Regions from separate parts of the Pseudomonas sp. JQ170C genome, predicted to be linked through region 1. Evidence: riboswitches for the same ligand, from Rfam matches in the RefSeq annotation. Region 1 holds a riboswitch; the other holds the start of a gene.
What was found. A riboswitch is a leader RNA that binds a small molecule or an ion and turns the genes downstream of it on or off. The one in region 1 is predicted to bind cobalamin.
Positions count from the first base shown of each region.

Region 1 (4,728 bases):
GTCGCGAAGTACGACCGTGGCTCACCCATGATCCATTGCTCGCCACTGTGCGCCACGGCCGCATATCGCCGGTCGAGCAGGTTGTTCAGCTGTAACCCAAGGCGCACATCCGGCAGCACCTGCCACCCCAGGTTGGCATCGACCACGGTAAAGCCCGGTACGGTCTGGGTGTTGGCGGTGTCGGCGTAGCGCGCATCGACGTAACGCACGCCCATGCCGGCATCCACGCTATGGCCCAGGCCTTTGTTCACCCATAGGTTGGCGGTGCGCCGTGGCACGTTTCTCGGGCGGTTGCCGGCACGCGACACCGTCTGGCCGCCCACCGTCTGGTCGAAGTCGTCGTATTTGGCGCGTACCACCGAGGCATTGGCCGAGACCTGCCACTGATTGGCCAGGGCCAGTTCCAGGGTCGCTTCCAGTCCGTCGGAGGTCTGCTGCCCGGCCTGTTCCTTGAGGTGGGTGACGGGGTTATCGACCAACAGCTTTTTCTTGACGATGTGGTAGGCCGCCAAAGTCCATTCGCCACGGCCGTCCCAGAACAATTGCTTGAGGCCGAACTCGGTCTGCCTGGCTTCGGTCAGGTCGAAGTTCTGCTGGCTCGGGCTGAGGGTGATCAGGTCGCTGACGCCGTCCTCGCTGGTGGAGTACTGGCCGTACAGCGACAGCTCGTCAGTCACGGCAAACACCAGGCCCGCGCGCCAGTTGCCTCCGCCCAGGCTGCGGTCGGTGCGGGTGTCGTTGACCAGGTTGTCGCGGTCGATGTGGTTCTGGTCGCGGCGGATGCCGGTCACCAGCGACCAGCGCTCCGACAGCTGGGTGCGGTTCTCCGCGAACAGGGCGAAGGTGCGGGTGGTGCTCCGGGATTGCGGGCGGGTCGGGTCCTGGCTGTGGAAGTAGCCCGGTGCCGGGTTCCAGGGGTCGATGTAGTCGCCGCCAATGTCGTTGTACGGCGAGTTGCTGTCGATGCCGAAGCGAATACGGTTGTACTCGGCGCCGACCACGGTCTTGCTGGCCAGGCCGAACAGCGAGTGATCGAAGGTGAAGCTCTGGCGGTCGCCGATCTGCTCCTGGTGGTGCTTGATCTCCAGGTAGCTGCCACGCTCCAGTTGCCCCAGGTCGCTGTGCCAGGTGTAGTCCTCGGCGTTGCGCCAGTGGCGGCGACTCTTGATGTAGTAGAGCTGGTTGCTGGCGCTGATCGACTCGCTGATGGCCCAGTCGGTGTTCAGGCGCGTCCATTCGTCGTGGTAGCGCTGTACGTCGTCGCGCACGTTGTAGTTCTTCTTGCGCAGGCTGTCGCGGGAATGGCCGTCGATCAGCGGTGTGCCGAAGTAGTTCATCGGCTCGGCATCGCCGCGCTCGTGGGCCAGGGTGAAGCTCAGGTCGTCGCTGGCATCGAAGCGCAACGCCGCGCTCATGGCCAGGCTTTTGGAGTCGCCACGGTCTACCCAGCCGTTGCCTTGCTGGTTGTTGAGGGTGACCCGGTAGCTCAGGCGCTCACTCAGCGAGCCGCCGCTGTCCAGGCCCAGTTGCTGGCGATCGTAGGAGCCGTAGCCCAGGCGCAGGTGGTTGCGGATGTCGCCGGCGAAGGGTTTTTTCGGGATCACGTTGATCACCGCTCCCGTGGCGCCTTCGCCGTAGAGCACAGACGCCGGACCCCGGATGATGTCGATGCGCTCGACCATCCATGGGTCGACCGGGAAGGTCAGGGTGCCGGCCCCGGTGTACATGCGCGAACCGTCGAACAGGGTCATCACCGAGCCGTGGCTGGTGAACCCACGGGCCGACAACGCGGTGTTGCCGTTGCCCGGCGTGCCCACCGAGGTGATGCCGGGTGAGCGAGTGACGGCGTCCTGCACAGTGATGTTGTTGCGACCGTCAATGGCCTCGGTACCCAGGCTGCTGGTGCTGGCCGGGGTGTCCATGGCGCTCAGGTTCAGGCGTGAACCGGCGGGCAGGGGTGTGGCCAGGCTGATCGGTTCGTTGTCGCTGGTGCTGGTGACGGCCGTCGAAGGCAGGGCCAGGGCAGAAGGGCTGTGTTCTTCAGCGAAGGCTGGCAGGGAGAGTGCCAGGCAGGGGGCCAGGGCATTGGCCGCCAGGGAGTGAAGCTTGGAATTACGGGACATGTCGTTCCACAGTCAACAGGAAGAATGAATCCCGGAGGGAACAACGCACGGAGGAATTGCGCGCGCAGGCGAACGCAACCCGGCCTGCGCCCGCCCACCGCGGGGTTGCCAAACAGAAGCTTCAGGCCGGTCTCCGGGCTTGCGAGGGTCATGAAGGCCTTCACCTTCCCATGCCGAGGCACAGTGGTGTTTTGAAGGCTTCGCTCGCTTACCGTTGCGGGGGCAGCGCCGGACTAGTCACGAACGTGACGCACCGGCTTCCCGTTTCACCCTGCGCACGGCGGCGCAGGACACCTGAAACTGGCGCGCATGGGAACACCGAATGCTTTTGCCGTCAATCCGTAGGAGCGGGCTTGCCCCGCGATGCGGTGTGTCTGAATGAATGCAATCGCGGGGCAAGCCCGCTCCTACGGATCATCAGCGGCCGCGTTTGCGCGATACCACGGCCTCGATGTTCTTGCGCCCGATCAGCTTCGGTTGTGCAGGTTCTTCCAGCCACTTGTACATCACCAGGCTGTCCACCAGCCCCAGCCGTGCATGGCGATACGCCCGCGGCAGGCGCCCGACGATTTCAAAGCCCAGCTTCTGCCACAAGGTCACGGCTGCTTCATTGCTCGACACCACCGAATTGAACTGCATGGCCAAAAAGCCCTGCTGGCGCGCCAACTGCTGGGAGTGCTCGCACATCAGGCGGGCCACGCCGCGACCGCGGGCGGCTTCGCAGACCATGTAGCCGCAATTGCTCACGTGGCTGCCGGGGCCGGCGGCGTTGGCCTTGAGGTAGTAAGAGCCGAGCAGTTGGCCGTCTTCTTCGGCCACCAGGGTGTGCAGGGGGGATTCCAGCCACAGTTCACGTGCCTGATCCAGGTTCAGGGCCGGGTCGAAGGCATAGGTTTCGCGGGCGCTGACGATGGCCTGGAAGGTCGGCCAGAAGTGTTCGAAATCAGCGGCGGTCATGGGGCGGAGGGTAATCATGGCGGTTCCTGGCAACGTGAACCGCGAGTCTGAAAGCGTTGGTGCCGGCATGCAACTGTTTGTGCAGGCCGGCACCGATGTGGTCAGTTATCGCCCTTGCCGACCGCATCCATCGCCCGCGCCGAATACACCAGCGCCGCGCCGGCATTCATGGCCACCGCCACGCCCAGTGCCTCGGCGATTTCTTCACGGGTCGCACCTTGCTTGACCGCCTGCGCCGAATGCACGGCAATGCAGCCGTCGCAGCGGGTCGTCACGGCCACGGCCAGCGAAATCAACTCGCGGGTCTTGGCATCCAGGTGGTTGGTCTTGGCCCCGGCGCCGCTGGCGGTCATATAGCCGTTGACCGTGTCGGGGGACAGTTGCTTGAGGTCGCCGATACCGGCCATCAACTGCTTACGGTAGGCGTCCCAGTCCATCATGCTCATCGTCTTCACCTTGTGCTGTTGGCAACATGAACAGTGAAGCTAGTTTTTTTATCGGCGGGGTGCCGTTGGTCGATGGGCCTGAACGGGTAGGACTTTGGGTGTAGGAGCGGGCTTGACCCGCGATAGCGATGTGTCTGGAAGATCGCTATCGCGGGGCAAGCCCGCTCCTGCACACACAGTTCAGATGTAGATGAATACCAGCACCAGCGCTGCCACTACCGCCCATTTCTCCAGGTAGTAACGGGTACGGTTGCGCTTTTTCATCGCCTTGCCACGCTCGCGAACCTTGTAGATGCGGGTGAACAGGCGGTTGATGCCGCCGGTCTTGTCGCCGGCATCGTTGGGGGCTGCCGCGGCAGCCATCACCTTGCGGCTGAACCAGCGGTTGAACGCGGTCGCCCAGCGGTACTTGAGCGGGCGCTCGACATCGCAGAACAGGATGATGCGGTTGTGCTCGGTCTGATTGCTGGCGTAGTGGATGTAGGTTTCATCGAACACCACCGCCTCGCCGTCGCGCCAGGCGTAGTTTTCACCGTCCACGCAGATGTAGCAGGCGTCATCGTTGGGGGTATCCAGGCCCAGGTGGTAGCGGTAGGAGCCGGCATAGGGGTCGCGGTGGCGAACCAGCTTGGAGCCTGGCGGCAGGGTGGCGAACATGGCCGCCTTGACCGTGCCGATGCCTTGCAGCAATTCGGTGGTGCGCGGGCACAGCTTCATGGCAGACGGGTGGCTCTCGCCGTACCACTTCAGGTAGAAGCGTTTCCAGCCACTCTTGAAGAACGAGTTGAAACCCACGTCGTCGTAGTTCTTCGAGCTTTTGATTTCACCGACATGCAGCAACTGCTGGGCCTCGGCGCGAATCTCTTGCCAGTTGTCCTGCAGCGGCTTGAGCTCGGGGAAGCTCTCGACCGGCAGGTACGGCTTGGCCGGGAGCTTGGAGAACAGGTAGAGGAAGACGTTTACCGGTGCCAGGAAACTTGAGTGGTCACCCAGCTGGCGGGTGACTTTGTGCCGCACCCGACCACGGAAATGGACGTAGGCAATCGAGAATACAAACAACAGAACAAGAAAAATTTTCATGGGCGGGTACTTGTCGATGAGGCGATGCGCCATGGCATAAGCCAGCCAGCATAAACAATCGTGACCGCAGTTTGTACTAAATGTTACCGATCAGGCGCCCGACATTAGTCCCACACGCAAAG
Region 1 covers NZ_CP141608.1:2,166,015-2,170,742, forward strand. The annotation lists gene U9R80_RS10220 (TonB-dependent receptor) at 1-2,123, opposite strand, end outside; cobalamin riboswitch at 2,231-2,436, opposite strand; gene U9R80_RS10225 (GNAT family N-acetyltransferase) at 2,541-3,098, opposite strand; gene U9R80_RS10230 (carboxymuconolactone decarboxylase family protein) at 3,182-3,526, opposite strand; gene lpxO (lipid A hydroxylase LpxO) at 3,707-4,606, opposite strand.

Region 2 (4,728 bases), 2.4 Mb from region 1:
TTCTGCCTCCACTTGCTGCTGGATGCGCTGGCGCAGGCTGCGGTCGGTGATGCGAATGAAGCGCCACGGCTGCATCAGGCCGACACTGGGGGCCTGGTGCGCGGCTTCAAGCAAGCGCGCGAGCAGCTCGGGCGCCACTTCACCCTTGATGAAGTGGCGCATGTCGCGGCGCTCACCGATGGCGCGGTACACCGCGGCGCGTTCAGCGTCGGTAAAGGCATGCTCGCTCATGGTGCCAACAGCGCCGCCGACGCCTGGGGGTTGGAGGCAAAGTAAAAGTGCACATAGGAGGCCGTCAGCCGCCCACAGCGGTACACCGCCTCGGCGCCGCGCCCGCCGTTGGGGCTCTGGCCCCGGGCAATCGGCTCAAGCGCGGTGCTGGTCAGGGAGTGGTGATAGGTGTGCCCGCGCAGGGTGCCTTCCGGCAGTTCGACCGCCTGCAGGGCCAGTGCCGCCAGGCGCTTTTGCATCACCGCCTCGCCGGCCAGCAGGCCCAGCAACTCGGCGCGCTCGCCAGCGACATCGGTCAGGGCATCCAGGAGGTAGAGCATGCCACCGCACTCGGCGAGCAAGGGCTTGCCCTGCTGATGATGGGCGCGGAGGGAGGCCAGCATTGATGTATTGGCGGCCAGCGCCTGGTGGTGCAGTTCCGGATAGCCGCCAGGCAGGTACAGGCTGTCGGCAGGCGGCAGCTCGCGGTCATGCAGGGGCGAAAAAAACACCAGCTCCGCGCCCATGGCCCGCAGCAGATCGAGGTTGGCACCATAGGTGAAGGCGAATGCCTCGTCGCGGGCCACGGCAATCGTCACGCCGTCGAGCAACGGCTCGATCACCTGCTCGGTGGGCCCGGCAAATGCCACGGCGGGCGGCAGCGCCGACTCGCAACTGGCACCCAGGGCCGCTGCCGCAGCGTCGAGGCGTGCATCCAGGTCATTGAGTTCGCTGGCCTGGACCAGGCCAAGGTGACGGCTCGGCAGCTCGATGCCGGTCTCCCGCGACAGGCCACCGTACCAACGCAGCCCCTCGGTCAGGCTGCCTTCCAGCAACTGGGCATGGCGCAGGGTGCCGACCCGGTTGGCCAGCACCCCGGCAAAGGGCAGGTCCGGCTGGTAACGCGCCAGCCCCAGGGCCAGGGCGCCGAAGGTCTGGGCCATGGCCGTGCCATCGATCACCGCCAGCACCGGCACGCCGAAGTGGCGGGCCAGGTCGGCGCTGGACGGCGTACCGTCGAACAGGCCCATGACCCCTTCGATCAGGATCAGGTCGGCCTCGCCCGCAGCTTCCCACAGCAGGCGCCGGCTTTCCTGTTCGCCGACCATCCACAGATCGAGCTGGTACACCGGGGCACCGCTGGCCCGCTCCAGAATCATCGGATCGAGAAAATCCGGGCCGCACTTGAACACCCGGACCCTGCGCCCCTGGTTACGGTGCAAGCGCGCCAGGGCGGCGGTCACGGTGGTCTTGCCCTGCCCCGAGGCAGGCGCTGCGATCAGGACCGCCGGGCAGTGCCGGGTGTCGGTCATAGCTCGACGCCCTTCTGGGCACGGATGCCGGACTGGAACGCATGCTTGATCATGCCCATCTCGGTCACGGTGTCGGCCAGTTCGATCATTTCATCCTTGGCGCCACGGCCGGTGACGATCACGTGCTGCATGGGCGGGCGCGCCTGCAGGTCACTGAGCACCTGGTCCAGGTCCAGGTAGCCATGCTTGAGGGCGATGTTCAGCTCATCGAGCACCACGAAGGCAACGCCGGGGTCCTGCAGCAACTGGCGCGACACGGCCCAGGCCGCTTCGGCGGCGGCGATATCCCGCTGACGGTCCTGAGTCTCCCAGGTAAAACCCTCGCCCATGACGTGGTAGCGCACCTGTTCGGGAAAGCGTCGGAAGAACAGCTCTTCGCCGGTACTGTTGCGGCCCTTGATGAACTGCACCACGCCGCACTGCATGCCGTGGCCCATGGCCCGGGCGAGCATGCCGAAGGCTGAACTGCTCTTGCCCTTGCCGTTGCCGGTGAGCACCAGCAGCAGGCCGCATTCATTGGGGGCGTTGGCGATACGCTCGTCGATTACCGCCTTTTTGCGCAGCATGCGCGCCAGGTGGCGTTCGTCACGCTCGGTGGATTCAGTCATCGAAGTCTCCGCAAACCACTGTCGGCCCGTTCGCAACGAGCGTAGCAGCACGTGGCTGCAAGGTTCGCGGCAAACAGAGGACGACAGATGTATGGAAATGGCAGACGAAGAAAGGCGCAGGGCTGCGGCGCAAGCCGAAGAAACCGCGCATCACCCTCCGTGATGCCGTTGACTGTTTCAGGCCGGTCTCCGGGCTTGTGAGCGGGGCCATGAACACCCGGGACCGCGCGCCTTCCCGGGTGGACTCACCCAGTGGCCATGCGCGGCCTTGACTCACTTACCGTTGCGGGGGCAGCGCCGGACTCGCACGCAATTGCGTACCCACCGGCTTCCCTGTTTCACCCTGCCAGGCCTTGGCCCGCAGAGCACCTGAAACAAGTCGCGAAGGTTAGAGGGTTGCACCCGGAGCGTCAATCGAAGGCGCCGGGGGAACCTCCATCGCCTGGGTGCCTCTACCTTCAACAGAGGTCAACTTTCGAGGCACACGACATGACCACGACCCGGATTGCATGGCTGCTGGCGGTGACTGCCGCGCTGGGCGGCTGCGGCGAGACCGCCCGACTGGACGTCAGTGACGGGTTCGGCCCGTCGCCGCAACTGCCCGAGCCGAACAAAACCCTGATCCCCACGGTCAACGTGGCGCCGGCGATCGGCTGGCCCGAGGGCGCGAAGCCTGCCAGCGCACCGGGCACGCAAGTGGCGGCCTTTGCCGAAGGCCTGGACCATCCACGCTGGCTCTATGTGTTGCCCAATGGCGATGTACTGGTTGCAGAGACGAACGCGCCACCCAAGCCAGAGGACGGCAAGGGCATTCGCGGCTGGGTGATGAAGAAGGCAATGAGCCGCGCCGGTGCCGGTGTGCCCAGCGCCAACCGCATCAGCCTGCTGCGCGACAGCGATCATGACGGGGTCGCCGAGACCCGCACCACATTCATCGAGAACCTCAACTCACCGTTTGGCATGACCCTGGTCGGCAACCATTTATATGTGGCAGCCACTGACCGCTTGCTGCGCTTTGACTACCAGCCCGGGGCCACCTCGATCAACGGCCCCGGAACGCCGGTCACCGACTTGCCTGGGGGGCCGCTGAACCATCACTGGACCAAGAACGTGATTGCCAGCCGCGACGGTAAAAAGCTGTACGTGACCGTGGGTTCCAATAGCAACGTCGGTGAAAACGGCATGGATCAGGAAGAAGGCCGCGCCGCCATCTGGGAAGTCGACCCGGCCAGCGGCCACAAGCGCATCTTCGCCTCCGGCCTGCGCAACCCCAATGGCATGGCCTGGGAGCCACACAGCGGGCAACTGTGGACGGCGGTCAACGAACGAGACGAAATCGGCAGCGACCTGGTGCCCGACTACATCACCTCGGTCAAGGACGGCGGTTTTTATGGCTGGCCCTACAGCTACTACGGCCAGCACCTCGACCAGCGAGTGAACCCGCAGGACCCACAATTGGTCGCCAAGGCCATCGCCCCGGACTACGCCGTGGGGCCGCACACTGCCTCGCTGGGCCTGACCTTCGCCGAACCCGGTGTGCTGCCACCGCCGTTCGACCAGGGTGCATTCATTGGCCAGCACGGTTCCTGGAACCGTAAGCCACACAGTGGCTACAAAGTGCTCTTCGTGCCCTTCAGCACCGCAGGCACACCGGCGGGCAAGCCGATTGATCTGCTGACCGGGTTCTTGAACGATGAAGGCAAGGCCATGGGGCGGCCGGTGGGGGTGATCAATGATCAGCGTGGCGGGTTGTTGGTGGCGGATGATGTGGGGAACAAGATCTGGCGGGTGAGCAAGGCCAAGTAAGCGTCGCGGGCCAAGCCCGCGACTACAAGGGGGATGCCGTCAGGGGTTACGCGCCAATGCCTGCGGCAACACCCGCTTGGCATTGAGGTAGGCCTTCTGCCAATAGCTGTTGGACAGGTAGTCCAGCCGCACCGTACCGCCTGCCGACGGGGCATGAACGAAGCGCCCCTCCCCCACATAGATGCCGGCATGGCTCACCTGTGAACCGCCGCTGGTGGCAAAGAACACCAGGTCACCCGACTGCAGGGCATTGCGCTCGACTGCGGGCGCGCGGATGCCGATCATTTCGCGGGTGGAGCGAGGCAGCGAAATGCCGGCTGCATCGCGATAGACGTAGCCGATCAGGCCACTGCAATCAAACCCCGAAGCCGGTGTATTGCCGCCCCAGCGATAGGGCGTGCCCACCAGGCCCAGTGCGCGAAACAGCACGTCTTCTGCGACCGGAGAGAAATAGACTTGAGGCGCCATGACGACGGGCTCCACCACCTTGGGCGGGGTCGGGGCATGACTTGAGCAGGCACCGAGCAGTGCCAGCAGGGAAATTAAAGCGAAGCGCGCCTTCATCGCCATGGTCAGAACATCCTGTCTGAAGCCGTCCGGCGGGAGGGCCGGAAATAGTTGAGAATTTAGATTAGACGCTTTCTGTAAACACGCACGGCGACGCGCTTTTCAGCTACGTCGCCGTGAGTAGTACACGAGCTTGATCAGTTACGCGAAATAGTGGTCGCGGTCGGTGCCATCGCCAGTGCGCGTTTTGCTTCGATGAAGGTCTTGCTCCAGTAGCGATCACC
Region 2 covers NZ_CP141608.1:4,570,581-4,575,308, forward strand. The annotation lists gene bluB (5,6-dimethylbenzimidazole synthase) at 1-231, opposite strand, end outside; gene U9R80_RS20810 (cobyrinate a,c-diamide synthase) at 228-1,523, opposite strand; gene cobO (cob(I)yrinic acid a,c-diamide adenosyltransferase) at 1,520-2,131, opposite strand; cobalamin riboswitch at 2,295-2,519, opposite strand; gene U9R80_RS20820 (PQQ-dependent sugar dehydrogenase) at 2,621-3,937, shown strand; gene U9R80_RS20825 (C40 family peptidase) at 3,977-4,507, opposite strand; gene U9R80_RS20830 (C40 family peptidase) at 4,642-4,728, opposite strand, start outside.
Region 2: another riboswitch for cobalamin. It lies ahead of cobO (cob(I)yrinic acid a,c-diamide adenosyltransferase); the one in region 1 lies ahead of U9R80_RS10220 (TonB-dependent receptor).